One region of the Vallitalea guaymasensis genome, then DNA from elsewhere that is predicted to be linked to it. Evidence: riboswitches for the same ligand, from Rfam matches in the RefSeq annotation. Region 1 holds a riboswitch; each other region holds the start of a gene.

Region 1 (10,866 bases):
TCATTGAATGGACTGCCCATTCTGATATCATATTATTATCAGGATAAGTTGAAATATCGCTAATTGAAGTAGTTTTATAACCTTTTAATTTTGCATAACGATACATCATAGTAGCTATTTGCTCACGAGTAATATTATCATTTGTCCCAAATGAATCATTTGAATAACCATTTACTATTTTACTATAAGTAGCCCATACTACAGAATCATAATAGGTTGAACCTATTTTTATATCCTTGAATAAGTTATCCTCTGTTACCTGTAGATCACCTGCCATTTTATAGATTACATTTACAAACATACCACGAGTCATATTTTCATTAGGTCTGAACATATTGTTTGATATATCATCTAATAACCCTTGTTCTACTACATATAATACTGAATCATAATACCAATCAGTGGTAAATACATCTTTAAAGCTTATCTTGTCTTTATCATAAACTATGGCAAAAGTTGAAAAATGATCTGTCTTGAATATCATACTTTCACATTCATCATCATAGTAGGCTCCTATCATTTTAGCCACCTTATTGTTATCATTAATATAGTAAACTGAAAGCTTGTTAATATCTTCATCTTCCTTTGGTATATAAGGTAAAGCTACTGTGACATCACCTACAAACTTAGTGATTATCTTATTATCTACTTTTATGTATAAGTTATATATAGGCTTATCACCAACTAATTCTTTATTTTTATTAGATAACTGTTCTTTATCCGTCTGCTCTACAATTATACTTACATTAGAACCACTTGATTCTATTATTGAGTTTAAAGCTTTATTAGAGATCTTTATTTCAGCAACATGTGATTTAGCAGTTAATCCAGCATCTGTATTCTTAGCCAAATCATCAATTATTGATTTAGCCAGTTTAACAACTACTTTATCTACATCTTTTTTAATTACTGGTTCAATAATCAATTCTTCAGCTTGATTCTTCTTAATATCCTCTATTGCATTTTTTGCTTGACTACCAGTTATAGTTAATGTTGCTGTATTACCTGAAATACTAACTTCAGGTTTTAATTTGATAAATTCTTCCTTTTCTTCTTCTGGCTCTTCTGTGTTACCCATTATTACAGAAGGTGAATCATTTTCTGAATCAAAAGCTCCAAGTTCTTTCAATCGTTCAATAGCTGCATTATAGTTGGTTACATCTGCAACAGTTATGTATAGTTTTTGTTCTGATGACAGTTTCTTGTATGCAGAATCAGCTGCCATCACTTCTGATTTATGCCTTAATTTTACTCTACCTGCTAGAGGAATTTTCTTAAGGAGTATTTTAACATTATAGGTTTCTCCATAGAATAATAACTGATTTTCTGCATCAATTAATCTACTTAGATTCGTTACTTTCTTCTTATCATTTGATGACAATTTGTTATAGTTACTTCTAGCTGCCTTAACTGCTTCCTCATAACTCTTATAATTAGATAGTTTTATTTTATTTTGTACAGGTAATCCTTCAATCAGCTTATTTACATAATTTGCTTTACTGTTATATACCCTTATAGTATATTTTGTTGCATCATACTCTCTTGCCTCTTCACCTTGCTTATTCATTGAAGGCCAGGAATTCTCACCTATACCTATATAAATGATATCACCATTTTTTACAGATAGGGTTTCGGTACGTTTATAATATGCCGAACTTGAATTATATTGATTCAAAAAAGTCTTAACCAAATAATTTTTATTATAGGCTGTTGGTGTAATCATTATATTTTTGGAATCACCATCAATCATCAGTCCATATTCAGTAGTATTTTTCTTGAAGGTTGGTGATAGTTTTCCTCCACTAATAGTAAGTGTTTTCAAGGATGTATCAGAATTTCCCCATGTACCTCCTAAGTCTTTACCAAGGTTTTGAGTAAACATTACTTTAATTTCATCCCCGTTTTCCAGACTATAATCTTTGTTGGAAGCTCCTGCTCTAAAAGATTGAAAACCTTCATTGACAAACCAGTCATTTAGTGTACCCATCCAGCCTGAACCTCTATCGCCTGAAAACTCACCCATACTTTTATCTCCTTTATTTATGGATGATATATAGGTAATACCGTAATTAGTACCACCTGTTCCTTCCCAGCTATATCCATTCACAGCTAATGCTTTCAGAACAACTGTCATCATGGTATCATTCTCACATAGATCATACCAACCGTTTATAATTGTTCCTTTAAAATCCCCACTGGGGAAAGTCTCATTTTCTATAGTTATCTTTACCTTTCCAATTACGTTTCCATAGTCAGGTAACTTAGTACCACAATTATCATCTTTCGTTGGAATAGCTGCCATTGCCGCAAGTGCCGCTCTACGAGCGGTTGCTACAGCAACTACATCAACAGCATTATTAATTGCTGTTATCCCATTATCTTTAGCCTGAGTAAGTCTAGTGAAATCATCATCCAAATAGTCTTCACTGTGATAATTTGAATAAGTCGCTATTACAGCATTTCTAGCAGCCTCTTTGGCATTATTTAACTTTGTTTCATCATCAATTGTAGGTTCGTCACCACCTATTGACCTTACAATTATAGTTACGTCGTGATGAGGCATTAAAAATTCTCCAAGGATGCTTTTATAGGGACTATGCATTTTATAAACACTTATATCATCTGAAAAACTCTCTACTACACATGTATCTCCTACAATGTTTCTTCCCTTGTATCGTAAACCTACCTTAATATTAGCTTTAACTTCTCCAACAATTTTTGTTGGTCTAGCAGAACTTATGATATTACCATCTACCATACAATATAAATGTTCATTAAATTGATTGAACTTATTGGTTTCATCAATGATAGTAAGTTTATATTTTTTAGATTCTGGTAAATTATTTCCATTATTAGAATCTGCGTATGCCTTTAATAGAGATTTAATATGTCTGTCCTCTAAAAAAGTGAATAACTTCTTCTGATATTCCGTCAAAACATTGTATTTAGAAAATAGTTCTTCTAATTTAGGTATATCTGATTGGCAGAGCCTGTTTTGATCCATTTCATCTATAGATGGCAGATATTTTAATACTTCCCGTATAGGTGTTATAACTGTTTTATGGTCTATGGATTCTATGCTTTTCATACCATTAACAGCTGTATCAAATGCTGTTTTTGCTTCGTATGGTGTTACTGAATTAGTAATTTTAGTGTTACCGTTTTCATAAAATCCAGAAAGCTCTTTCCATTTATTAGCGTCATAGTTAGTTTGTCTATAGGAATAATATGCTTCTTCTAGTTCAGTCAGCATTTTATCTTTAATTATCTTAGTTTCATTTTCAGTAGCTGGGTTTACATGTACAAGTATAGTATCTCCTGCTATAACTCCTGTAACAGTAACCTTTTTACTTTCAAGATTATTTGCTTCCTTATGATGAACACTTAATGAATGCCAACCTTCCTCGTAAAAAGTGTAATTACAGTTACCATTATCATCTGTAAAAGCAGTAGTTTCCTTATTTGCAGTAGTTATTTTATTCTTTTCTTCTACAGCAGAACTTACAAAAACCGTAGCTCCTGTAAAAGGCTCATCTTTTCCTGTATAATCACTAAGATTAGCAGCAACTGAGCTTACATTAAATGAAATTGCTTGTCCGGCTCTTGTCTCTACTACATTATTATTCATATTTTCATTAGTGATTTTTGACAGTCTAACATATGGAAGTACTTTGTATGCTTCATATCCCTCTAGATTAGCTCCACTTGAAGAACCATGCCTTGGTGCGTCTAAATATGCTACAACGACTTCATCCTTATCCTGTACTTTTATACTGCTTAATGGATATTGGGATGTACCTATTGAATCACCAAGATTCAAAGTAAATAATGCTGTTAAATCATGGCTTGGTGCATCAATCATAATTCCATTAATAAAAATTCCATAGTCCCCATGTATGTTAATACCATTAATCTGGTTGAAAACATCTTGTAAAGATGCGCCACTAGAGAGAGTTAAATTATAGATACCTGATTTTGTATCAAAAGCTTCTTTTTTTCTAGCAGCAGATGTATCTATTACCTTAAAAGATACATTTATTTTTTCTTTTGTTGATGTCAAACCATAACATGATTTCCAATAATCGTCGTAAACTTCTTTTAGTTTTTCATAAACAGGTATTCCTGTTGTACCATTAGGCTTTTCATTATTATCTAACCAATCCGTTGCTATGTTTCTTTGTTGTATGAATGTTACAAAGCTGTCTGAAGTATAATCAGATTCTATAAGTTCCTCTGGATTAAATTGATTTATTAAAGCTTTTAGGTTCTCATATTTTTCCCCCGCATCAATTAAATCGCTACCCGAAGGATCATTAGCATTTATTAATTTTTTTAGTCCTGTAATTGCTTTGTTTATTTTTTCAGTATTTGTATCAACTTCAGATTGATAAGTGTTTTTATTAATGTCAGTTGGCTTACCTTTATCTTCACCATCTTGAATGTAAAGAGAAGTAAGTACTGTTTTAGCATTGTTCAGTACGTTTTGATATGCTGACCATGACTTGGCTGTATATATGGATGAATCATTATATGTATTTTCTGCATTTTTTATAGCTTCGTATAGTAATGTTGGGTTAACATTAGTAATTGGAATTAAGCTATTAATTGCAGATTGAAGATTAGTAGTTGCTGTATCGACATTCTCTTGAGTAATACCCGCTATTAAATCATTTTCAGGATTATTATCAATAAACAGCTTACTTACATTAGCTAACTCAAGCTGTAGATTATTATAAAAGCCTTTTGATTTGTCGCTGGAATTTATCGTACTGGAATCATTTCCATTATATCTATCATCAATTGTATAGTATGTCTCGGAGGATACTAATCTTGCTTTGTTAATACAATCTTTTAAGATAGAATCATCAATTTTTGCAGTTGACGATTCACCTATCTGAACAAGAATTACTGCTTTTAATTTTACAGGTACTTTATATTCGTAAATGCATATTTCTTGATATTTTAAATTAGGGTCAAAACATATATCTGTATATTCTTCTTGTAATTTCTCTTGATCAATTGGAAATCCAGGTGTATATGATAAGCTAATTGTATATTCTAGTGTTTCTACATTAAAACAGTTTGTAATATAACGTCTTAACTGTCTGCTACTTACATTATTATATTTCAGAAAATTTTCACTTGAAATTCTTGCATTAGATTTAACACTATTACCTGTAATCTGTTTTCTTGCACCACGAGGTGCTAAAAAATGTGTATCAGTTGATAAACTATTAAATTTTACATTAATCGACTGTGTATCTTTTGGTACAGAAATAAAATATGCTCCTAATGAAGATGGCATATCTCCAGTTTCAGTAATTTTCGTCAATGTTAAAGAAGATTCCTGAGATAATGTAACTGATACTGGATTTAGTTCTTCAGCATTGGTATTTATAGCTACCATATTAAAGCATATAATTAATACAATTAAAAATGAGATGAAAGATATTTTATTATAGTATTTCATTAATATTCACCTACTAGTAGTTTTATTATTCAGTAAGGGACTCTAATGAGTCCCCTAAAACATTATTTTTATTTATACTTCTGGATAAACGAATTTAAATACTGTAATATAAGGAGATTCTGCACCATTTTGAGTAATGATTTGTACATATTTAATATCTCCTCTAGCTAAAGTTAATGATAACTCATATGGTGTAGTATCATCACAAGTTACTTTTGTTCCATTAACATATACATTATCAGCGATACTATAAAGTTCATATTCAACTATACCATCTTCTAATGTAACAGTCTGAGTACTCATATTACTTGTAGTAACAGTTAAATCAGTCATGTAGTCAATAACTGTTGGTAAACCTGTTACCGCTTCTCCATCACCTGTACCAGTAGCTTTTTTAATACCACAAACTTCAGTAGAGATTTCACCGAATATACCATTCATAGCTGCAGCCCCTGTATAAATACGTACAAAACGAATATTATCTAGATTAACAGGGTTTCCGTTTGCATCTACTGCCCAGCTGATATCAATAGGGTCTCCTCCGCCTGTCCCATTAATGTAAGTATTATAATTAAAAGTTGAAGTAATTGCAGCTACTCCATATGGATTATATGCTATTGATTTATCTCCGCTACCATTAGGGTGAACATCACAATAACCGAAACCAAAACCAGTAGTTGTGTTAGTAGATGTAATACTGCCAAGCATTGTACCTGTTAATGTCAACTTGTTATGTGAATCATTATAGTCTGCAAATGACAATTTGTTTGTCTTGTCTAAAGCAGGGTTACCGTTTCTTCCTGTAAAGTAGTTACAATTAAGTGGGAACCAGCTGTGATTATGGAAAGTATTTTTTGTGATTGTTCCAGTTGCACTACCAGTATAATTAATAGAATCTAATTTCCCAAGATTATTTCCTGCTTCTGTATATTTTGTATTATCATTAGGATTAGGATTTTCATAAGTTAAACTAAAGTTCTTTTTAGTAGTATTTTCATAATATAATGAACCTGCAATATCATACCAAGTATCAGGATTTCCCTGACTATCAGCTTGTGCTACTTGAATACAACCTGGTTCAGAGTTATTCCAGAAAGCATTACCATATACTATAAAATCCACACCATATTTATTATTAGGGTCGTTATCAATATTTTTCATATCAAATACTGTATATCCACCAAAATATCCTAGTGATACACCTGTAGATGAAACATTATCTGCCATTAATTTAATACCATCTGTACCTGAAAGATAGATGTCTCCCCATCCACCAACAGTCACACCTTCATTAGTAAACTGACCAGGAGCAGGTAAAAATGCGTAAACAGATGGATCTCCTGCAACGATAGGAGCATCACAAGTGAAGGCAAAATCGTATATTCTCTCTGCACCATTTTTTGCAACTTTAATCGAGAAACTGTGATTTCCTGCTGTACTTGCAGAAATTACATTACCTGCAAATGAAATATTGGAATCAGTAGTACTATAAGTTACTGTTGCATCACTTGCCATAGCAACAGGTTCTATAATGAAAGTAGCTGGAACAATATCACTACCTGTAGTTGATATCAAAGTATAGCTTGGTACATAAGGATCAAAAGGAGCAGATACTGCTACACTTTCATTAAAAGTTACTTTACTAAGAAGAATATCATTATTGATAGAAGCATTAATGATAGTTTCTCCCAGAGCTACTTTTTCAGTAGCTTTCACAGCATTATCTGAACCATTTAGTGCATTTACTGCGCTACTTGTATTGATACCAAAGGAATCAGCTATAGCTATGACTTTTTCTAATCCTTCATTTAGCTCTGTTGTATAAGCATCATAATCAGCTACAACTTCTATAGGCATATATGTACTAATACCGCCAGTACTTTTCATTTCAATACCAGCATAATCTGATAGCTTTACTGGTGTTGTTAATGGAGTACTTAAATTCTTAGGATTAACTGTTACATTTGCATTTCTAACAAATGGTACACACATGTTAATACTTTTTTCTAGTCCTTTCCAAGTATATTCTTTACCATTTAGAACCTTAATTTTACCATCTGCAATTATTAAACTATAATCACTAATTGTAGCTAGTACATCTGTCTGATAGTTGTTAATAGTGTAATACTGTATATATGCATTGTCTGGAACAATACAACTGCCAGGTGCTACAGCTCCCATTTTTCCATTAATCTCATATAATACTGTCCATGGATAGCTTTGACCTGTAATACGAGTATATATACTTTCTACTGTGTCTCCGTCTTGTGTATTTACTGTAGGATTTGGATTTGTTGCACCTGATAAATAAACTTCTACATTTGTAGGTGCTGCTGCTTTTGCAGTAAGAGGCATCATTGTAAGAATCATTGCCACTGCAAGTAAGATTGCACAACTTTTTCTTTTGCTTCTTGATAAAATCATTTTCTTTCCTCCTCGAATTTTGTTTACTTAGTCATATGTTCCGTGCACTAAAAAGGACACTCCTAAGAGCGCCCTGACATACTTGGTTTAGAACATAAAGATTCCACCTATTTATGCCTTCCAACCTCAGGGATTTGCATTACATTTTAACAAACAGAGTGAGAATATCCCGACTTAGCCATTTGCCACTTACAGTGTGGTTTTCCTACTAAGACACCTTCCCGATTATTCCACAACTAAAATGGAATTCTCAGTGGTATATTGTCCTTTCGTTGACATTACGGTTGCTGAGACAGTGTCGGATTTTCACCGAAGAATATTTAATATTCACTCACAACTAATTATTGTGACCTTCCTCTCAAACTGCCTTTATTAAATTTTTTTGTAAATACCTACAGTAGTACACTTGATACATATACTATTAGGTCCAAGAAAAAGCAAAATAATATTTTCTCTTTCTCGACAGCTACATTGTAACATTTTGTTTGATTAATGTAAATAGTTATTATAATATATTTTAACTATTAAAAAATAACAGATAAATATTAATTTATATACTATTCTAGTATATTTTTATAAACCATATTATGTTTATAACTTAAAATAAGGTCATTGAAAACTTAGATTTCCAATGACCTTATTTTATATTACATTGTACGAATTATATACATTCATATTTTCTACTTATCACCTAACATTACTTTATTAACATCATATCCAATTGACCAGGTATACTAGGAAATTCTACAGTTGATATAACGTCTTTATTATATAATGCTATTTGCTTTTGATATGATATTGGTATGTACATTGCACTTTCATGTAATTGTTTTAAAATACTATCATAACAATTCTTAATTTCTTTTTCATCATTTATAGAGAATAGCTTTAATATTTTTTCATCTAAATCCTTTTTATTATCTAACCCTTGCTGTGCAGGATTGTCTAGACTATAACTCATCATACCACCGATATATGTATGTGGATCATATGGAGCTGCATAAGTTGCATTGAAAGAAAGATCAAAATCACCTTCAAATCCTCTTGAACCCCAAACCATTAACTCAACACCATCTAATTTTACATCAATACCTATCTCTTTCATTTGAGAAGCAAAAACTTGAGCAATACTTTCTTCTGCACCTCTACCTGTTACATACATAAGATTTAATGAAAGCTTATTACCATCTTTCTCTCTGATTGTTTTACCTTCTGGTAATGTCCATCCTGCTTCATCTAAGATCTTACAAGCTTCTTCTTTATTATATTCGTAAGGTTCCACTTCTACATCACAGTAAGTTAATGATGGATTTAATATTGTATCCGCTTTGTTTTCTATATCTAATAGAACTGTTCCTATAATAACTTTTTTATTAACTCCACATAATATGGCTTTTCTTACATCCATATCTTTTAATACTTCATTAGCTGTATTCATTAAGATACTTCTAGTTTCTGATTCACTTTCTGAGCAAGCTGTTCCAATCTTTTTGTTATCAGTAAACTGTGCATAAGCTTCATATGATAATTGTTTTGCACCATATATAAGGTCAACATCACCACTTTGTAATGCCATAACTCTTGAATCATGATCAGGTATTACTTTTACTATAACTTTTTTATAGGCTGGTTTATCTCCCCAATAATTTTCATTTACAGTAAACACATATTGCTGATCTTTTATAGCCTCTGTTAATACATAAGGTCCTGTACCAACACTACTTTTTAGGATACCAGCTGTATTACCATCATCTGGCATGGAATTAGGACTAATCATTCTTATAGGAAACTGAGAACACATATCAAGAGTTGCAGCGTAATATGGCTCTTTGTATACGAATTTTATTGTGTAATCGTCTACCACTTCAACTTTATCTAATTTTCCAATAGCTCCCATCCATGAGAATCTATCCGCATTTAGTAGTATTCCATCCATGTTTTGTTTTACTGCTTCAGCATTCAATGGAAGCCCATCTGAAAATTTCACATCTTCCCTTAGTTTGAAAGTATATTCTTTTCCATCAGGAGTAGCTTCATAGCTTTCTGCTAAATTAGGTACTGCTTTTTTACCATCATATTTTAATAATGATTCATATACAAGCCCTAAAATTTCATGACTGTATCCATCTTCTGATGTAAGTGGACCAAAATTATCTAGATCGCTTGCCCAAGCAATAACTAATTCATCTTTTTGTGCATCATCAGTAGCTTTTCCTTTATTGTCTGCATTATCTTTTTTAGCTGTGTCATTAGCAGCATTATCATTTGATACAGATTTTTCATTATCATCAGATTTTGAACAACCTGCTAATGATAATGTAAATAACATTGTTATTAGTAAAATACTTATAATTTTCTTCATCTTGTTACTTCCTTTCTTTGTCCTTTACATATTTAAATAAATTGAACTTAAACATCTATACACTCTTTTTAATAAGTTCAATATATTTTAGTTTTGGTACTGCCTCTATTAGTTCATGAGCGTAACTTGTTTTTAGATTGGAAATATCATTGGAATGTATTACATCTTCAACAACTATCCCTTCCTTAAGAATAATAATATGAGATGTTAAACTCATAGCGACACTAATATCATGTGTTATGACAATAAATGTAATGTTATAATCCTCTTGAAGTCTTTTTATCAAATCGATTATATTATTTTTTATTTCCGGATCAAGACCAGAAGTTAATTCATCAAGGATTACTATTTTAGGATTACATATGATTGCTCTTGCTAAGTTGATTCTTTTTTGCTGACCAGTACTAAATGCATGGGGAAATTTTTCTCCATCTTCTTTATTAAGATCAACAAGTTCTAATATTTCTTTTACTTTATTGTATCTTTCTTGTTTACTCAGCTTTGTAAAGTTACAAAGAGGTTCGGCTATAATATCTTTTACCTTCATTCTAGGGTCAAGACTATTCTTGGCATCCTGAAAAACAGGTTGTATATCCTTCCTGTAATTCTT
Region 2 (10,866 bases), 2.3 Mb from region 1:
AATCACGAGCTATACCAGGGCATAGTTTGACATTAGGTGCATTAGGGGTATTCATACTATGGTTTGGATGGTTTGGTTTTAACCCAGGTTCTCAGTTGGCAGCTTCATCGGGGGCAGATATAGCATCAATATCAAAAATCTTTGTTACAACGAACTTGGCGGCTGCAATTTCTGCTATTGTAACTATGAGTGTTACGTGGATAAGATACAAAAAGCCAGATGTTTCAATGACCCTAAATGGTGCATTAGCAGGACTTGTTGCAATTACTGCAGGATGTGCAGTGGTTACTCCAGTAGGAGCTGTCATGATAGGTATTATCTCAGGTGTGACCATAATATTTGGTATAGAATTTATTGACAAGATATTGAAGATTGATGACCCAGTAGGAGCTATTGGTGTACACGGAATATGTGGAGCATTGGGAACTATCTGTGTTGGTTTATTTTCAGCCGATGCAGAAGTTGGATTAGGTCTATTCTATGGAGGTGGAGTTAGACAATTAGGTGTTCAGGCATTAGGAGTAGTCACCGTAGCAGGTTGGGTAATCACAATTGCATTTATCATCTTCAAAGCAGTTGATCTGACTATTGGATTGAGAGTAAATAAAAAAGAAGAGAATATAGGATTAGATATAGAAGAACATGGTATAGAGAGTTATGCTGATTTTGAGATAAAGGTGATGTAATATACAAAATAAAGAATTATATAAAGCATAGCATTAGTAACTAATATAGTTATCAATGCTATGTTTTGTATAAGGTTACAATTGATATTATTGATTGAAATAAATTATTATTTTAATATATATGTCTATTGACAAAATTTAACCAAAAATATAATATATAATAATGGGAGGTAAAAATATTTAAAAAATATAAACTGAAATGCTAATCCTATGCTCAAAATTACTAGTAATAAAATAAATAACTAAAATTTAATGAATTATTGAAAGCTATTTAATAAGTAATAGTAGTGAAAGGATGAGACAAATGAAAATATTAAGAAAAATTTTTAGTAGTATATTAGTAATATCAATGTGTATCTCAATAAATATCATTGATATACAAGCGGAAAATTTATTAAATAATGGTATTATCTATAAGAATAATACAATTCAAGAAATCAAAGATAGATCGGAAATGAATGTTTTATTTAAAGATGTAAATATAACTAATCAATTAAGCGAAGTTGAAATTTCAGGTGTATTGTTATATGAAAATGAAATAGTAAATTTGTTGTTGTCGGGAAATATATATGATACAGTATTATCTTATCAAAAAGGTAATTCATTAGTTGTTAATTGTGCTGATACTGATAAATTTGATGTACTAAGTGTCATTATTGAAAAAAAGGCTAAAAGTGAATTGTTGTTAAAACCTAATAAGTTATATTCAAATCAACCAGTTATTAAAATGGTATTAAGAGATCGTAAAACGAATGATATTATATATATAGAAGATAAAATTAAAGATAATAAGCTATTTGAACGGTTATCAAAAAATGCAATAGCTACTAATGATATCTCTGAAGAAAATAAATTATTTGGGGAACTAAGTATGAATGAACAATGGTTTATTCCCTTTATAAGTAAAAACAGTAATTATACCAAAATTAATATAAGTGAAGATACAGAATTGATTACAGAAAAGACTAATAGTGATTTACAAAAACAATATATTGAAACTTATAGTACTGTAAAGTCTGTTTCTGTACCAGATATACCTTATAGTGATTCTATACCTTCTGATACATTTACTAAAGAAGGTAAAGTTTTTCTAGAAAAAGATTCTAATACTTATTTTGGGTATTTTAAAGAATCTAATGAGTGGCCAATAGGTAGTGAGAATATATTAACTAATTTCATTCAATGGGAATATCAAGAAGATTATCCAAGATCTAGTTCACAAGATGAAGTTTATTTAAACATAAAAGTACTTACTAGCAATACATATTTATATAATAAAAATGATAATAGTGTGAATTTATATGATAATACAAGTTATTTACAGCTTGATAATATTAATGTTGGAATATCTTCAAACGATGCAAGTAATGAGTTCTTTTATATGAGAAGATTCTATGGAGATACCGGAGGAACAACATATCATCCCATTAAAGCATTTTTAGGTGGATGCCCTTATGCATCAAATTTTTATTGGGCTTGGTCGGAATTGATAAATGACAAGAAACAAGATTTAAATGGCAGTGAAGAAACATGGCCAGCTTCAAGAAGCCAACAAGAGGCTTCTAATATATTTGGAAGCACTGGAAATGTTAATCGTGCTATTGCTGGAGAGTGCACAGAGTATTTAAGAAATGAAAGTCAAAATTTCAAAATTGAAGGGAAATTACATGACTATGGTACATCTTCAAAAAAAATATATTATCATCCTAAATTTAGTGTATATAGCAGAAATGGTTGGATGCAGTATAATGTTTTAGAAGAGACTATTCATTTTAATTATTATATCAGTTACTATAGATAAATATTATAGGAAGGGGATGTTATGATGCCCCTTCCTATCCTAAAAAAGTAGAAATATTTAAATTATTATTAATAATGATAGGAGATTTTTAATGAAAAGAGTTATAGGAGTATTGTTTATTATATCATTGTTAGTTAATATTTACTTAATTAATTCTTATTTAAAACTAAATGAAGTAAATAAACACAATATAGAAGAAATATATTTTAGTTATTATTTGGTTTTTGATGATATTGTTTCTAACTTTGATAATTATAGTAACTTAACAATAACAGAATGTGATAAATTAATTAGAAATGTTAATAAAGCTAAAATTTATGGGGAATTAATTTCATTATATGATAAAAATAGTGATCTTGAAGATATTTGTTTTTATTTAAATATTGGGTTTGGAGAAATATTAATAACTTTAAAAGAAGAGAATAATTTAGATAATGTAGAAAAAAACTATCAATTATTACTTCAACAAATTAAAGTGACACATGATAATTTGAAAAAAAACATAATAATTTATGATAACAGTGAAAAAACAGGTTATAGAATTAATAGAAAATATGATGATATAGTCTTTAAGAATATATATACAAATATCAGAGTAATGTTAAAAGATAATAAGAAATTACAATAAATTGATGTTAAATAACCATTATAAAAAATAAGATTATGAAGGAAAAGATAATATCTTGAAATGATATTATCTTTTCCTTTAGACAGATATATTTTTTAGCGGATTTTTATATCTATTAGAATGCATTAATGGAATGAAGAATGGGCAATCATTATAATCATCCATTAATATCCTAACATCAAGGTTAAAAACATCATGGAGAATCTCCTTAGTGATGATACTCTTTGGATTACCTTGCTTATATATGTCTCCATCTTTGATGACAATAATTTTATCAGAATATCTAGCAGCTTGATTAAGGTCATGTAAAACCATTACAATAGTTAATTTCATTGTATGATTAAGCTTTTTAACCAATTCCAGTACTTCAAATTGATGATTGATATCTAGGTATGTAGTAGGTTCATCCAATAATAATATATTAGGCTTTTGACATAGAGCCATAGCGATCCATGCTCTTTGACGTTCTCCACCAGATAGAGTGGTAACTTGTCTATCTTTTAGGTGTTCCATCTTAGTCAATTCTATTGCCCAGTTAATTATATCAATGTCTTCTTTATGAAGTTTGGCAGTCCAATCAAGATGTGGATATCTCCCATAACTAACAAGGTCAAAGACTGTAAAATCATCAGGTGCATTAGGAGATTGAGGTAATATGGACATTTCTTTCGCCAATAACTTGGTATCCATCTGAAAAATTGAATTACCATTAAGGTATACATCACCATATTTAGGCTTTAGATTTCTAGATAATGCCTTTAGTAAAGTTGATTTACCACAACCATTTGTACCGATTAACGTGTTTATGGAACCTTTTTTTATGTTTAAAGAAAGGTTGTCTATTATGTTGTTTTTGCCATAGTTTATAGTTACTGAATTAGTTCTTAACACGATTTTTCAAACCGCCTCTCAATAGGAATATAAAAAATGGTGCGCCAAGCATTGACATAACAATACCTACAGGTATTTCTACAGGGTCCATAACTATTCTTGCGATTGTATCACAAAACATCATCAAAGATGCTCCCAGTAAAGCACTTGCAGGAAATAGATATCTATAGTCAGAACCAATTATAAGTCTTGTTATATGAGGTACAATCAATCCTACAAAACCTAACAAACCAACATTACTTGCTGAGCTGGCTGCCAGTAATGAAGCTAAAGCAATAAAAACTTTTCTTACTCTCTCGATTTTTAGTCCTAGTCCGGTGGCTATTTCATCACCAAGCATCAATATATTTAATTTCTTGGATAAGAAGAAAGCTAATATCAATCCAAATAGTGCGTAAGGCCATAGAGCATAGAAGTCCTTCCAAGTCTTGGCGGCTAAACTTCCTACCATGAATCCTAATGCATTTTGTACTCTATCTGGATAGAATATAAGTATAGTATTAATCCAAGCTCCCAAGAATGAGGATACTGCTATACCTGCTAATATCATTCTAAGTGGTTTAATACCATTCTTCCAAGATAGTATGTATATAAGCATAGTTGTAAATAATGCAAATGCAAAAGCAATTGGTGTAACAAGGAAATCATAGTCAGGAAAGACTACTAGAATAAAGACTGCGCCCAATCCTGCCCCAGAGGATACACCAATAGTATTAGGTGAGGCTAGGGGGTTTCTCATTACCCCCTGCAAAATGCCTCCAGCCAAAGACAAACATATACCAACAGTTCCAGCTACAAGTGACCTTGGAACTCTTACTTTCCATATGATATTTCTATTGACACCTGTTTCATCAATAAATATAGCTTTTAATATTTCTGGAACTGATATCTTAAAAGCACCTAAACTAATACTGAAAAGAAATGATATGAAAGTAATAATTAGCAAAATTATTAGTACGGTAATCTTATAAGAATGTCTGTTTTTTAAATCGTTCATTATTTAAATACCTGAGGATATAATATTTTAGCTAAATATTCAAATGCTTCAGGATATCTTGCATTAGGCTTGTAATGGAATAAATCTGATGGAAGATAGTGTACATTACCTTCTTTTACTGCTGTAAGTGTAGCCCATGCTTCATTTGATTCTAAGTCATCATTTATACGAGTTTTAACTTTTTCAAGATCCCCCATAGTAACAACTAATATTACATCAGGGTCTTTTTCAAGGATTTTTTCCAAACTAAAATCTACTTTTGAACTATTTTCAACTGGTGAGTCAGTAATTATATTGTTAGCTCCAAGCATCTCTAGCATGTTTCCTACTAGACCTGTTGAAAGTTCTGCTTTTACATATTTTGTAGAACCGAATAAAATAAATACATCAGGTTGCTCTTCTTTTTTAGCTTTTTCACAGATTTTATTTACATTTTCCTTGAGAGCTTTTACTTCTGAATCGTAAATATCATCTCTACCAGTGATTTTTGTAAATAATCTTAGTGCATCATTAAATCTTTCGTAAGGATTATTACTAACATCGACATATGCACATTCTATATTATTGCTTTTTAATATATCTTCCATTTCTACGTGTTGACTTCTAGTAGAACTTAGTATAACTAGGTCAGGTTCTAGAGATAATACTTTTTCAACACTAGGTGCGTTTACTTTACCAACTTGTTCAATATCTTTAGCGGCTTCTGGAACATTAGTTGAACCGCTTACTCTAGCAATGGCTTCTCCACCTGCTAGATACCAGATATCAAGAATAGAATTCATAAGTACAACAACTTTTTTTGGATTTTTAGTGATTGTTTGTTCATTACCCATTGGGTTTAAATATGTAATAGTTGTGTCAGTATCTTTGATTATGAATTCTGGTAATTCTTCTGAATTTTTATTGACAGAGTCTTTTCCTGAATTATCTTTTGTTGTTTCTGAATCTTTTTCTGTATCCTTATTTTCATCAGTTGTTTTTTCAGTGCTGTCTGGAGTAACAGTAGTTTTTGATGAATCCTGTTTTGAACATCCACTGAATGAAGTAACGGTCAATATAAAAATCAATAAAATAGCAACACGTTTCATATTTTTCATTATTAAGTCCTCCTAGAAAATCTTTTAATAGTAGCTTGTATTAATTCAATAGTTTTGAAGGTTTATCTTCCATGAAAATAAGAATAGCTAACGGTTTGTAGAGATAGTAAAAAATAAAAAAACTTACAACTATCAGTTGTAAGTTATATTAACGAATTAAATAATTTATAATAAGATAAATTTATTAATCAATTAATGTAATCGTATCTTCCCACCGAAGTTAGTTACATGGATTTTAAAGGCAGGTTTCCTGACTCGTAGCTCAATTTACTCTCTTAATCTTCCCAGTTTCCCAGTGATATATCTAAGATTTCATCCCTACTTACAGTAGCGGGGGCTGTAGAGGATTCACACCTCATTCCCTATTATCTTTTAATGTTGGACTTTGTTTGAACAACATTATAAAGCACCCTTAAATAACTATTAAATTTTAAAGAAATAGTATCATAGTTTTGTAGTAATGTCAATGTGATTTAGAGTTGTAATGCATTATAAAAATAAAATTATGTTGTGCAGGTAAGTCAGAAAAATTATTTTGTTCGGACGTGGTATTTGCAAAATAGTATATGTTATTTTCTTCTAAAATAGAATGATACATTAATGATGTTTTATTGACATGAAGCTACAGATGATTTATTATTAGATTAAATTGAATAATGATTAGATAGCGATGTATGTTTGAGGATATTTTGGATATCTTCAAAGGGAATCAGGTTGGAATCCTGAACGGTCACGCCACTGTGTAAATGATTTCTGTTATATTATGGAAGTTATTGAAGTCAGAGTACCTATTTAATCTTATACACTTACGTTATTTTACGTAAAAACTTTGCGAGGGACAGAGGGTGTAACTATTTATTATATTATTAATAAATATTGTATATCATGCTCTTATCTCGTTGTAGGTAAGAGTTTTTTATTATATTTAAGTTGAATTAAAAGGAGGAAGTTGTTGTGGAGAAGAAAAAAGCGATATTGGTTGCGAGTTTTGGAAGTAGTTATGAAAATGCAAGAAAAGAGCAGATAGAACCTATAGAAAAGTTGATAGAAAATACTTTTACTGATTATAAGGTGGTACGTGCATTTACATCCAATATGATAATTAGAAAGTTGAAAAAAGAAGGTATTCATATTGATACACCAGATGAAGCTTTGAAAAAATTAATTGAAGAATTTGAACATATAATTGTTCAACCAACCCATATAATACCAGGTTTTGAATATGATAAGATAAGAACTATAGTAAGTAGGATGAATCATAACAAGAATGTACATATTTCACTTTCACAACCATTATTATATCATAAAAATGATTATAGAGCGGTTATAGAAGCATTAAAGACTTATATTCCTAAGGTAGAACCTAATGAAGCGGTTGTATTACTGGGTCATGGTACAGAGCATTATGCTAATACCAGTTATTACTATATGCAATATCTTCTTGAAAATGAGGATTTACCAGTATTTATGGGGACTATAGAAGATGGTATAGAACCAGTTATAAAAAGGTTGAAAAAGGGTAAATACAGTAAAGCTGTTCTAATGCCGTTCTTGGTTGTTGCAGGAGATCATGCACACAATGATATGGCAGGTGACGAGGAAGATTCATGGAAGAATATATTAATTGCTAACGGTATTGAGGTTAGAGCAATAACTAAAGGATTAGGTGGTAATGAAGCCATTAGAAAAATCTATCTTAATCACTTGAAGGAAGCAGTGAATAACCAATGAGTGCTAAGGCAAAACCTAGATTAATTATATCAGCACCACATAGTGGGACAGGTAAAACTACTCTTACCATAGCATTAATGGCTGCATTATGTAAAAGAGGGTTAAAGGTACAGCCTTATAAAGTAGGACCTGATTATATAGACCCAGGATTCCATGAAGTGGTAACTGGCAGACCCAGCATTAACCTGGATGGGTGGCTTTTAGAAGATAATGTTAATAAATATTTATTTGATAAATATAATAATGATGCAGATATAAGTATAATTGAGGGTGTTATGGGATTATATGATGGGTATGGCAGTGAGCCTATGCTTGGAAGTACAGCTCATATATCCCATCTATTGAAATCACCAGTAATATTAGTGATGAATGTAAAAGGAATGTCAACAAGTGCCGCGGCACTAGTTCATGGTATGAAGACTTTTAGAGATATTCCTATAAAAGGGGTTATAATCAATCTTCCAATGTCAGAGAGACATTATGAAATATTGAAAGAAACTATTGAAATAAATACAGATGTCCCTGTAATAGGATATCTGCCAAAACTGGATGAAGTGAAACTGGAAAGCAGACACTTAGGACTTATTCAAAGTAGTGAAATAGATGATATAAAATCTAAGATTGATAGACTTGGAGATATCATTACTGATACTATAGATATTGATAAGTTAGTTGAAATAGCTGGAAGTACAGAACCATTAGAAGATATTGATAGCGTTAAAACAAGTAATCAGTACCATGTACATATTGCAGTAGCAAAAGACAAAGCGTTTTCATTTCATTACAATGAAAATATAGAGATGTTGAAGGAATCAGGAGCGAAAATCCATTATTTCAGTCCCTTGAAAGATGATAAATTACCTGATGAATGTGATGGAATATATTTAGCAGGTGGTTATCCAGAAGTATTTGCTAAAGAACTGTCAAGCAATACTAGTCTAATGGAAGATATTAGAAAGAAAGCTAATGAGGATATTCCTATTTATGCAGAATGCGGAGGTTATATGTATCTTCATGAGACTATAACCAATCTGGAAAATGAAACATATAAGATGGTAGGGATATTCCAAGGTGGAGCGTATATGAAGAAAAGACTTCAAAACTTTGGTTATGTTTCTGTAAGGGCTGATAATGATACTCCTATATTCAATAAAGATACAGAATTCAGAGCACATGAATTTCACAGGTCAGTTGTTGATAGAACAGTTGAACCTACGTACATTACAGGTTCTAAGAAGGATAAGAGATGGCATTGCGGAAAACTATATAAGAATGTATATGGAATGTATCCACATATATATTTTCCAGCTGAAACCGCTATACCAGAGAAGTTTTTAGACACTGCGTTAACCGTAAAAAATAAAAGGAGATAAATAATGCATGATTTTATAGCTAACCCAAGAAAAATAGAAGATGAGAGTTTTAGGATTATATATGATAGTATGAAAAATACAGACCTTGAACCATTGAGACTTAGTATAATGCAAAGGGTTATTCATACAACTACAGATTTTATTTATGAGGATATACTATTATTCAAAGAGCAAGTTGAAAATATCATTTTAGAAGCCTTTGAAAAAGGATGTACAATCATTACTGATACACAGATGATAAAAGCAGGTGTAAGCAAAAAACTTACAGAACAATTAGGTATAAAAATTGAATGTCTAGTAGGTTCTGAAGAAGCCTATAAGATTTCTAAGGAACAAGGAATTACACGTTCCATGGCAGCTGTCGATTTAGCTCTTAAGATACCAGGGGATAAAGTATTTGCTGTAGGAAATGCCCCAACTGCACTATTTCGTCTTATAGATGAGAAAAACAAGAATGAGTTAGACACTGTAAAAGCGGTTATCGGGGTTCCAGTAGGATTTGTTGGAGCTTGTGAATCTAAGGATGCTCTATGGGATGAAGATATTCCATCAATAATAACAAAAGGAAGAAAAGGTGGAAGTACTATTGCAGTTGCAATAATTAACGCTGTATTAAGAGAAGCGGTGAAAAAAGTTGGAAAACAGTAGGTATGTTTACAAAGGGTGCAAAAAACTAAGGACAGGTTATACAACTGGATCCTGTGCCGCTGCTGCAACAAAAGCGGCAGCTTATATGTTGAAGAACCAAATGATTGTAGAATCAGTCAAGATTGATACACCAAAAGGATGGGAGTTGAATCTTGATGTACATAAATGCCAATATAATGAAAGACAAGCATCATGTTGTATAATAAAGGATTCTGGTGATGATCCAGATATTACTAATGGTATAGAAGTTTTTGCAGAAGTGGTCTTAAGAGATGATAATAGAATCAATATTACTGGAGGTAGGGGAGTCGGTAAAGTTACCAAAGAAGGTTTACAGATACCTGTTAATCATTATGCCATTAATCCAACTCCACTAAGAATGATAAGAGAATCAGTACAAGCCATATTTGAAAAGGGTACTGGTGTAGATGTTATTATTAGTATTCCTATGGGAGAAGAATTGGCTAAGAAAACATTTAATCCCAAATTAGGAATCATTGGTGGTCTATCTGTACTTGGAACCACAGGAATAGTAGAGCCTATGTCAGAAGATGCGTTAAAAGAGACTATAGCACTTGAACTTAAGATTGCTCATAAGAAGAATAAAAAATATGTGATACTGGTTCCTGGTAATATAGGGGAAAAATTGTTTATGAAGTACTCGGGTATAGATAATATCTCTATGGTTAAGATGAGTAATTATCTAGGTTTTGCATTAGAAGAATGTAGTAGATTAGGATTTGGAAAAATAATTATCGCTGGACATATAGGAAAATTAATCAAGCCAGCAGGGGGTATATATTATACTCACAGCAGAGTAAGTTCCACAAGAATGGAAATATTGACTGCCTACTTAGGTGTAATGGGTATGAAACAAGAAGACCTGATAAGTATCATGGATTGTACAACCACTGATGAAGCGGCTAAGATTATTAAAAGAACAGGTATGGAAGAAGTATTTACAGTACTGGCTAACAAGGCAGCTGATAATTGTGAAAGTTATATTTATGGTAA
Region 3 (10,866 bases), 170 kb from region 1:
TTTTTGTACATGTATAATATTGCAAATAATAATCCTAACAAACTTAACACAGTATTACTATACCTAGTGATTGTCAAGTGGATAGATTGAACATTATAAGTGGATAAACATCCAAAGAAAAAATATCCAGATTGCAATACCATTATAATAAATGTAATAGATATGCCCATTCTAAGCAAGCATTTTCTTTTTTGTTTACGGTTTCTGTTTCCTCTATATTTTTTGACTCCAAGTATAAATGATATGACAAAATATAGAATACTAATACTCAATAGCACTATTCTCAATATAATATAAAAAAACGTCCTATTATTAGGTGCTGGTACATAATCATGAGCTATTCGATAATTAATAATCATCTTATCATCATTTTTCTTAAAACGAATTATACGTTCTTGCAACGGCATATCAGGGTTATAAAAAATACCGTCACCCTTATACTCATATATAGCTTTTTTCTTGAAGAATGGCATTTTAAGACTAATTCTCTCTTCATCCACCTGCCTGATGCTAATAAGCTGCAAGTCTCCATATATCTTTGTAGGATTTGAATATACTGATCTTGCTGGTATATAATCACCTACAATACTTTTAATCTCGTATTTGTCTAGAGGAATACTCCCCTTATCTTCATATAATTCTATAGGTTCTAATGAAGTCATTATCTCTGAAAATATCAGTGAATCCATTGCATTTACTATGATCGTTATGGATTCTTTCGTTTTCAGATTGAACCAAATTTGAGTCTTAAAACCATATGTACCACCTTCGTGACCATATATGCTGTCTTTTCCTGGATATCTCCAAAAGCCATATTTTACTTCACCTTGACCAGTTAGTGTAACACTAGATAATAATTCATCTAAAAATACTTTGTTGTCTTTGAATAATAACTCTGAACGATTAGCTAAAGCATCTGCATATTTTGCCAAATCCAATGCAGTACCATTAAATGACCCTGCTGGAAAGACGCTTAGATGCATCCAGCCTGCATCTTCTAACCCATTTTTCTTTTTACTGTACCCTGTAGCTTTGTTCTCATATAAACCTGATATATCTTTTCCAAAGGGATGTATACTCACCTCTTCTAATTCTAAAGGAATCAGTATGTTTTTTCTTACATATTCCGAATATTCCATTTCTGAGCTTCTTTCTACTATAAGTGCGCCCAATGCCGCACCCCAATTAGAATATCCACTTAATTCACCTGGTTCATATACCTGAAGAGGCTGTTTATCCATTAATGTCTTTGATAGAGGTTGAAATGCTTCCTTATCTGTCATTCTAATATCATTAAAATAATCTTCAAATCCAGCTGTATGATTCATTAAATCAAGTACTGTGACTTTTGATTCATATTTTAAGTTTTTCAAAAAATCTTTTGGTAAATACGCTCTTACATCCTCATCAAACTTTATTATACCCTTCTCTTCCAATTGGATTAAACTTATCCATATGAAGGTCTTTGATATTGAACCCCATTCAAATACTGTTTTGTCCAACTCAATACTTTTCTTATCCTCTAGATTTGCATATCCATAAGCCTTTTGAAACATGGTTTCCCCATTCTTCTTGACTATGACACACGCTCCTGGCACATCATTTCCTATATGTTCTTTAACTATTTCATCTATTTTATTAAAATTAGATTCACCATATGAAGCCCTAGCAACCATATAAAATAAATTGAACATCATGCATATCATAATTAATCCAAATGTAACCTTTTTTAAGTTCATGTCAACCTCCTTTGATAATCTCCCAAAATATAGCACTGATATATATCGGTGCTATATTATCACATTTGAAAATGAATGTCAATATCGTTTATGCAATGATACTGTTTATTTAGTATGGCAATAAACTTCAATTACAATTGGCACATCCATCAAAATAAATATATGCTACTTTTTGAGGACATTGATAGTATGTAATACCATTTTCATTGGTAACACGTTGATTAAAGGTATCTATCAGATAATCAGCATCCAAATCATAACTTCCAGCAATTTCTTTCAGTTCTTCATAATTGGATTGAATGTTATCAATCTTAATCTTTTTATGAACATCCATTATTTCCAGATTGCCATCAATACCTAAGTCATATAGAATATTCATGATATGGATATACTCTTGACGACGAAGAATACCTTTTTTGTTGGTACTATTCAATATTTCATCATATTTACTTCGCTGCATTGTCCATACAAAAACCACTTTTTCTCTTGCAAAAGAACGTATTTTTTTTATAGCTACTTTCATATCCGATATCCTATATATAGCATTTACAGAATATACACTATCCACGTTATAGTTTTCCATATCTTCTATTTTTCCATGAACCGTATGAATATTGGTTAAATCTCCAATTTTGCATTGTAACTTCTGTAGCATATCTTTTGAAAAGTCAATAGCTGTAACTTGTTTTTGCTTTAATGCCATTGGTAATGTAAATTTGCCTGTTCCTGCTCCAAATTCTATAACGTCTTTTTGGGTACCAATGATATCAACTAACTTGTCAAAAGTTTCTGGCCAGTAATCATACAATGATGGAATGGTATCGTAAATAAGGGAATACTTTTCCCAAAATTCCTTTTCTATCTTATCATCATGAGCTCTTTTATAAGCAATTTCACCGCTGCATCCAAGTGTTTCTCGCCACATATCATTAGTATCCTTCTTCAATTGACTTATATATAAACTATTGTTCATCAAAACCTCCATCAGTAAAAGTATTCAAAACTCTCGATTAGATTTTTTGTATAGGTACTTTTAGGTTGCTCAATAACTTCCTTTATAGTGCCTTCTTCTATTATTTGCTTGTTGTCAATAATAATAATCTTATCGCACACATGACTTACTAATTCAATATCATGGGATACAAAAACAAATGTCATTTTCTCTTTTTCTTGAACCCTTAGGAGAAAATCAATAATCTCTGCTTGAACAGATACATCCAGCATTGATGTAGGTTCATCCATAATCAATACTTTAGGTTTGAGTAGCAAACATCTGATAATTGAAAGCCGCTGTGCTTCTCCCCCGCTAATCTGATATGGATAACGGTCCATTAACTTAGCATCCACTAAAAACACATTAAGTAACCTCTTGATTTCCTTACTATAATCTCTATGGTGAATACGTCCAACTTCTTCTAACTGATAACCTATCTTCCTTTTTTCATCAAAACTGCTTTGAGGGTGCTGAAAAACCATCTGCACCACCTTGCTCTTTTCTTTTCTTCTATATTCTGTTGTTTTTACACCATTAAGGTAGATTTGACCTTTTCTGGGTATGGCAAGTCCAGTAATCAGCCTTGCTAATGTAGATTTGCCACTTCCACTATCACCAACGATTCCAACCTTAGTCCCCGATTCAACAGTAAAATTAATATCTTCTAATACTTCTCTTTTCTTAAATCTCATGGATACATTATCTACTTTAATCATATGCACAACATCGTACCTTTCCACCAGGAATTCTTTTCATCTCAATCGTTGAATCTATACATTTGGTATTACGTTGGTTACATCTAGTATAAAATTTACACTTGGACGTATTTTCCTTGCTATCTGGGGGATTAATTGGTACCATGCCTTTTCTAATTGTTGAACCTATCAATCCTTTTGTATAGGGGTGTCTTGGATTGTTAATCACATCTTTGCTATATCCCATTTCAACAACCTGCCCTTTATACATAACAACGATTTCATCACAAAATTTTCCTGCAAAATACAAGTCATGGGTTATGATAATCATACTTGATGTATAATTCTTCTTTACTTTTATAAGGTTTTCATAGACTATTTTTCTAAGTTTGGCATCAAGACCTTTTGTAGGTTCATCAGCAATAACAAAATCAGGATTGCAGATAATACCTATGATACATAGTATCCTCTGATTCATGCCTCCACTAAGCTGAAAGGGATAGGATTTCATTATCTTATCAATATCCTTGAAGCCAAATTGTTTTAAGTATGATCTGACTTTTTCCTTTGCCTCTTGTTTACTTATGTTGGTATGGGTCAACAAGGATTCTATGAGCTGTCTTTGAATGGTCAATATGGGGTTTAGTGATAAATCTGGATTTTGAGGAATAAACCCGATCTGACTACCTCGTATTTTTTTTATTTGTGCCTTTGATAGTTTCATATGATCTTGTCCATTATAAAAACACTGTCCTGTAACAATTGCCTCATTGGACAATAAGCGTAGTATGGACATACCTAGTAATGATTTGCCACTTCCTGTTTCACCAATTATTCCTGTCACAACATCCTTGGGAAAAGTGATGCTTACATCATCAACACCTTGTACTTTTCCATATTTAGTATCAAAGGTAACACTAAGATTAGTTATATCAATATTAGAAGTCTTCATTCCTAAGTCCTCCTACATCCATTCTATCTCTGATGCCGTCACCTATACTATGTACTGACCATACAAACGCTATAATACAAAACCCTGGTGCTAAAACCAGTTGTAAATGACTTCTAAAATATGGTCTTGCATCATTAATCATAATAGCCCAATCAGGTTGTGGGGGACTTAGACCTAATCCTAAATAGCTAAGAGCGGCAACCCCTAACACAACCCCGCCTATCTTTGATACAAAAACAATAATCAAGCTATCAGATATATTAGGCAAAATGTGCTTTAAGATAATCAGTGAATCAGACCCTCCTATATTCTTGAGATTATCAATAAAGTACTCATTCTTAACATTCATGACTTCTACTCTTATAAGCCTTGAAAATGATACCCATGAATTGACCACAATGGCTATAATCAAACTTCTCATGGATGGTCCAAGTATACCTACTAGAGCAATCATAATACTTGTCCCTGGTAATCCCATGAATATATTTGAAACAGATGTAATGAATGAATCTAATGCACCACCATAATATCCTGCTAATGCGCCAATGATTATACCAAGACACATAGATAATATGGTTGCAATCAATGCCAGTAAAAGGGATTGTCTTCCACCATACAATACTCTACTAAAGGTATCTCTCCCCAGAGAATCTGTACCCAGCAGATGTGTCTGGCTTGGTGGTTCCAATTTTGATTTCATATCTACTGCCAAGGGGTCGTATGGAGCAATTATTGGTGCTAATATACTCAATAAAATAATCAGTATCAAAACACTTAGAGGTATTTTTATTTTCATATTAGCACTCACTTTCTTTTATTTTAGGATTTATAGCAAAATATAATAAGTCAAGACCTAAGTTCACGAGTATATAGGTGGTTCCTGTCAATATGACATATGCCTGAATAACATAGTAGTCCCTTGCATAGATGGATTCAATAGCATAACTGCCTATTCCTGGAAGGGCAAAAATACTTTCAACAATACTTGAACCACCTAGAATAGCTGCAAAATATAAGCCTAGATAAGTAGAAACTGGTATAATTCCATTTTTAAATATATGGATGATTCCTATAGTATAACTTCTAAGCCCTTTAGCATTTGCAAGTACAATAAATTCTTTTGATAATACTTTCAGAAAACTGGCTCTTGTAAGCCTTGCAATAAAACCAATACTTGTAAGGGATACAACAATTGAAGGTAAAATCAATGATTTCTCTGATTCATAACCACTTGTTGGCAAAATTTGTAATGTCTCAGCAAATATGGTAATAAGAATTATTGCAAGCCAAAAATTTGGTATAGATGATATAAGTGTACAAAAGAATCTTAAAGAACTATCTATAAAACTGCCTCTAAATAATGTCATGATGACACCTATCAATATACCAAACATACTTGTAAGTATAAAACCATACATTGCAAGCTTAAGAGTAATAGGTAATCTCCTCGCTAATTCTTCTCCAATGGATTCCCCAGTATATATACTTTGTCCAAAATCAAGTTTAATCACTTTTTTTAACCAATTAAAATATTGTTTATGTACAGGTAAATCCAAACCAAGCTCATGTTGTTTCTCTTCTATTTCCTCATCACTAGGTTCTGTTATACCATCCCTTGTAAGAGAAATATATGCAGGATCTCCTGGAGACAATACACCTAGTAGAAAAGCTGCTAATGTGATACCTATAAGTACAGGAATCACATTTAGCATCTTCTTTAATATATAGCTACCCATTACTCAGCCCATTTTGTCTTTTCAAGAGATACGCCGTAATACATAGCTTCGTAGCCTTCAATTTTTTTGTTGTAAGCAATTAAGTTCACATCATTAAAATATGGAACAGCTGGAAATTCATTGACTGAATACCCTTGAATCTTTTTATATATTTCCTTACGCTTATCCATATCTGTTTCGTTTTCAACATCAGTTATTAATGTATCTACTGTTTTATTGGAATAGCCAAAATTCCATCTTTTATTTAATCCATTGTCAGTTTTCATCATAGTTTTAAACAGAGTGTTTGGCTCAGCACTGGATAATCCTTTTATCTTTAAGCTGATATCAAAATCACCAGCCTTAACCACATCATTCCATGCTGAACTTTCAAGAATTGTAATCTCAGCATCTATTCCCAGTTCACTAAGTTGAGACTGCAATAACTGAGCTTCTTCTTTGTTTGGGTATCTATCCAGCTCACCTTGTCTTAAAACGAAAGAAACCTTCACTCTTTCATCACCAAGGACTTCTTTTGCCAATTTTTTTGCCTTTTCAACATCATGTTCAATATCAAATTCTTTATAGAAAGGAGTACATGCATTAAGTACATTTACTGTAGGTTCACCTAAACCTGCATAAAAACTATCAATAATCAATTGTCTATCAATTAATAAACTGACTGCCTGTCTTAACCTTAGATCATTAAAAGGCTCTTTGTTACCATTCAAAAGTATGTAATGGGTAATTGTACTTGGTGTGTGTGATATGCCAAATCGATTGTCTTTTATTAATTCCATAGCCATCACAGGCTGAATAGCCCCAAGATCGATAACACCCATTACCTCTTCTGCTTTTAATGCAGCAAATCGTGTATCAGGTGATGGGATAACTTTTATTTTAATTCTTTCAGCTAATGCTTTTTCACCATAATAATCATTGTTTTTCTCGATTACACAATACTCATCAAGAACATTTTCAGTTAATTTGAAAGGTCCAGTTCCCATAGGAAAACCATTGAAATTACCTTCCTCATCAAAATTATTAGGGCTGAACATAGCACTACCAAAATCAGTCATTGAATAATCCAATGTTGGCAAAGGATTTTCAAAGACTAATTCTATTGTATAATCATCTTTTTTATTCACTTCAAGCAGCCCTGGATATGTTCTGTTAATATCCATCCCATAAAAACTTGAAGACTTTTTCCCTAGTTTCATTCTATCAAAATTAGCAATGACAGCATCTGCATTAAACACTTCTCCATCATGGAACTTGACATCTTCTCTTAACTTGAATGTCCATACAGTATAATCTTCGTTTGCAGAATAACTTGCTGCAAGTTTTGGCTTAGGACCATAATCTGAACCTTTTGTAATAAGTGGTTCCCATACCATCAATGCAGAACTACAGTAATAGGCATCTTTTTCTCCAGGTGCAATATTCCTTGTTCCTGCTAGTACAATCTCTTTGGATTGGTCAATTAACACTTCTTCATTCACCGGCTTCACTGAATCTGTGTTATCTTCTGCACCATTATCTACATTTGCTGATCCTGATTTTTGTTCTTCTTGTAGATTTTGGTCCGCCTTTATGTCTTGATTATTCTTACATCCTGTAATCATCATAATGAGAACCAAAAAAGTTACTAATACTGCTCTTTTTTTCATTGTTTTCTCCTCTTCCTTATTTTTATATTTTATATGGGACTCCTTATCCTAATATAGAGACTCCACATTAAAACAATTTGGTGAAAGAGGATATAAAACAATTTAATTCTTTTAATAAAAAAAGCCCTTAACAAACGTTAAGAGCCTTTAACCCATTTATAAAAGCAACTAAAATGATAAGTACGAATTTTATCCCCTTTCGACTAATCTAACAATATTAAGGCAGGTCTCCTGACTCGTAGTATAAAACATAACATCATTACTACTTACAGTGGTGGGTCCGTGTCAGACTTTAACTGACTTTCCTATTCTCCTTATTGCTAAGGCACCTTAATATATTTATATTCAATTTTAATTTTCTTACTTTGTATGTCACTAACATTATACCTTCAAAAATCAAAGAACACAATAGTTATTAATAAATTATCTATTCTATATTGCTTTATTATCTTTATCAAATCTTACCAATTCATCATTTTCAAGACCTTCGTTGAATCTTAGATAGATTCTACTCTCATCTTCATCTACATAAACTTTTGCATTCTTATATCCATCTTTATTTGCTTGAAAATTTTGTGTTGGCATTTCACAACTATTAATTGTTTCACTAATTGTTCCTACATATGTTATTGATTCCAGCATATTATTATATGGATATGATTTTGGCAATTCTGTAGATATACCATATAGGTTGCTGTCATACATTACATATGGTTTTTTAACAATTTTACTTTTACCTTTTACTTTATTATTCATTAGGATCTATAATTTGCTCCAATCATATATTGTAGTATCCCACTTAAAACTTGCTGAAGGATCTACTGTATATACTTTTGTATCCATTGGCATTGTTTCATAGTATTTATACCAAGGATTCCATATTGAATAAGTGTTGTTAGTTTTATCATAACCTCTAAGCACTAATGCATGTCTAGCTCCTTCGTAATCTCCTCTTCCTTGGCATCCTATATACATTGGCTGAGAGTTGTCTATTTGTGATACAACTGAACTAAGTGATAATGTATATGATCTCCTTCTTGGGTAAAGACCTTTCCTCTGTGCATATCTGATAAGTTGATAGTTAGTGATATACTCGTCTTCTAATTTTTCACTATTTGGATGATAATATTTCATTATATCTTTTGCGAATACATTAGTATGAGTCTTGTATCTAATTATTGCAGCTCCAGCAAAAGCTGAACACCATGATTGTTGCCCTTGAGTCTCAGCTAAATCAAGAGATAGATTATTAGAAGATACACTATCCAAAGAGAATAATTGTCTTTTTGAAGTATGTAAACCTTTAATAATATTTTTATCATTTTTTTCATTTATGTTTACTGTAATATTACTATAGTTTTCATTATTTATTGAGTAATTGTTAACCCTTCTACCTAGAGGGTCCTTTTTAATTGTAGTAATCTTATCGTTAATTACTGTTACTACATTTCCATTATTCATAGCTAATCTTGCAGGACTATTTGTTGTTGTTTTACCACTAACACTTAAAAGTTCCTTTACTAAATAAGGAGATAATATACCTGTAATATTTCCATCTACTTCATACACTCTAAATGTATATTTAAGATGTCCTTTTTGAAATACAGGAAAATAAAACACATCAAGATCGGATACATTTTCTTTTTCTATACTGAATACCTGTCCTATTGTAATATCTTCTAAACTAATTTCACCTTCATTGGATTTAGAGTTTAGGAAATTGTTAATATTATTATTAACATAATTATGTATATTCTGAGGGCACTCCTTAGTTAAAAGATATACACCCAAATCACTTGCATTACTAACTATTGTAGTAGATATAACTAGACATGCTGCTAATAATAGACTTAAAATTTTTTTCATTCATTCTTCCTCCCTATTCTAATTATTACTTTATAATATAACCTACTTGTTGCCGGTTACATTTCAACTTAATATATATGTGAACATAATTTATGTTGATTCTTGTAACTTGAATGTATCTAGAAATGTCATTTTACATTTATCTTCTATCACCCCTTTCATTAATACATTATACAATTAATTTTTTAAATAATTTGTAGATTTGTGTTAATAATGTATTATTTTTAATATTTTTAGTATAAATACTATTATTAATATACATTTTAATGTTAAATATAGTACTAACTTTAATATTATAATTTAATTATACATATTTTAAATATGTAATAATTTTCAATATTAAAATAAGTAATACTTACCTAAATGGTGGATTTTTATTATTAGATATTAAAAAACGCCCATCAGGGCGTTTTATTGAGATAAGAATATGTTATACTATACATTTCTATCATGTTATAACTTGAAAAGTTTCAAGGCTTTATCCGCTTCTATTAAAGATAGTGATTCTAATTCATGGGTATATCCTAAGATATCTTCACTAATTCCTATTATACTTGATTCCGTCTTAGCTTTTTTCAAGAATCTCTTTACTTTTGACATTTCAATTTTATAATCAAATATGGATAGAATCTTAACCTGAAAATATTCCAGATATATTTCTTTATATTCTAACCAATCCTCATAGTTTTGAATGTTTTTACATATAAGTCCAACTATATACCTTAGTGTATGATTTATCTCCTCTATGCTTGTATCGTAAATGAACTTTATGGAATCAATCTTCTTAAAAGTATATACAATGGTTTCTAGTAAATCCTCTATCATTTCCTCTGCTTGTTTATCTTCAAATAACACATATAGTTTTGATAGACTTCTATTTTTACTGAACCTCTCCTTTATAAATTGGATGAATGTTTCAAAATCCTCAACATTATTACCAAGCTCTATTTCAAATAATACTCTAAAGAAGATATTCCATTGAAAATCACTATTAATTGAAGCAATGATAGTTTCTCCCATAACTCTAGAGAATTCATCTTCTAATTCTATTTCTCTTTCAAATACTATCTCATGAGTAAAATCAATCTCATTCTCACTTATATCATTGAGTCTTGAAAATGTTTTTACCAGTGTCTTATTATAATCGTCCAAGTTTTCTGCATGATTGGACCTGAAGATATATTTCATAATGGTATCACATGATTTTCTAAAATCCACAATAAAACCAATGCTAC

What was found. A riboswitch is a leader RNA that binds a small molecule or an ion and turns the genes downstream of it on or off. The one in region 1 is predicted to bind cobalamin.
Region 2: linked by a shared signal. The riboswitch ahead of HYG85_RS17300 (ABC transporter substrate-binding protein) and the one ahead of HYG85_RS03265 (hypothetical protein) in region 1 are both predicted to bind cobalamin.
Region 3: linked by a shared signal. The riboswitch ahead of HYG85_RS04005 (ABC transporter substrate-binding protein) and the one ahead of HYG85_RS03265 (hypothetical protein) in region 1 are both predicted to bind cobalamin.

Annotation. Positions count from the first base shown of each region.
Region 1 is NZ_CP058561.1:720,239-731,104, forward strand. It holds gene HYG85_RS03260 (S-layer homology domain-containing protein) at 1-5,470, opposite strand, end outside; gene HYG85_RS03265 (hypothetical protein) at 5,543-7,894, opposite strand; cobalamin riboswitch at 8,060-8,208, opposite strand; gene nikA (nickel ABC transporter substrate-binding protein) at 8,592-10,256, opposite strand; gene HYG85_RS03275 (ABC transporter ATP-binding protein) at 10,312-10,866, opposite strand, start outside.
Region 2 is NZ_CP058561.1:4,037,976-4,048,841, forward strand. It holds partial or broken gene HYG85_RS17275 (ammonium transporter) at 1-668, shown strand, start outside; gene HYG85_RS17280 (hypothetical protein) at 991-2,487, shown strand; gene HYG85_RS17285 (hypothetical protein) at 2,579-3,115, shown strand; gene HYG85_RS17290 (ABC transporter ATP-binding protein) at 3,194-4,006, opposite strand; gene HYG85_RS17295 (FecCD family ABC transporter permease) at 3,993-5,003, opposite strand; gene HYG85_RS17300 (ABC transporter substrate-binding protein) at 5,003-6,100, opposite strand; cobalamin riboswitch at 6,324-6,529, opposite strand; cobalamin riboswitch at 6,764-6,910, shown strand; gene HYG85_RS17305 (sirohydrochlorin cobaltochelatase) at 7,055-7,831, shown strand; gene HYG85_RS17310 (cobyrinate a,c-diamide synthase) at 7,828-9,204, shown strand; gene HYG85_RS17315 (precorrin-8X methylmutase) at 9,208-9,852, shown strand; gene cbiD (cobalt-precorrin-5B (C(1))-methyltransferase CbiD) at 9,839-10,866, shown strand, end outside.
Region 3 is NZ_CP058561.1:886,935-897,800, forward strand. It holds gene HYG85_RS03975 (serine hydrolase) at 1-1,739, opposite strand, end outside; gene HYG85_RS03980 (class I SAM-dependent methyltransferase) at 1,867-2,712, opposite strand; gene HYG85_RS03985 (ABC transporter ATP-binding protein) at 2,724-3,449, opposite strand; gene HYG85_RS03990 (ABC transporter ATP-binding protein) at 3,442-4,380, opposite strand; gene HYG85_RS03995 (ABC transporter permease) at 4,367-5,176, opposite strand; gene HYG85_RS04000 (ABC transporter permease) at 5,178-6,116, opposite strand; gene HYG85_RS04005 (ABC transporter substrate-binding protein) at 6,116-7,765, opposite strand; cobalamin riboswitch at 7,970-8,113, opposite strand; gene HYG85_RS04010 (hypothetical protein) at 8,198-8,521, opposite strand; gene HYG85_RS04015 (C47 family peptidase) at 8,528-9,631, opposite strand; gene HYG85_RS04020 (GTP pyrophosphokinase) at 10,085-10,866, opposite strand, start outside.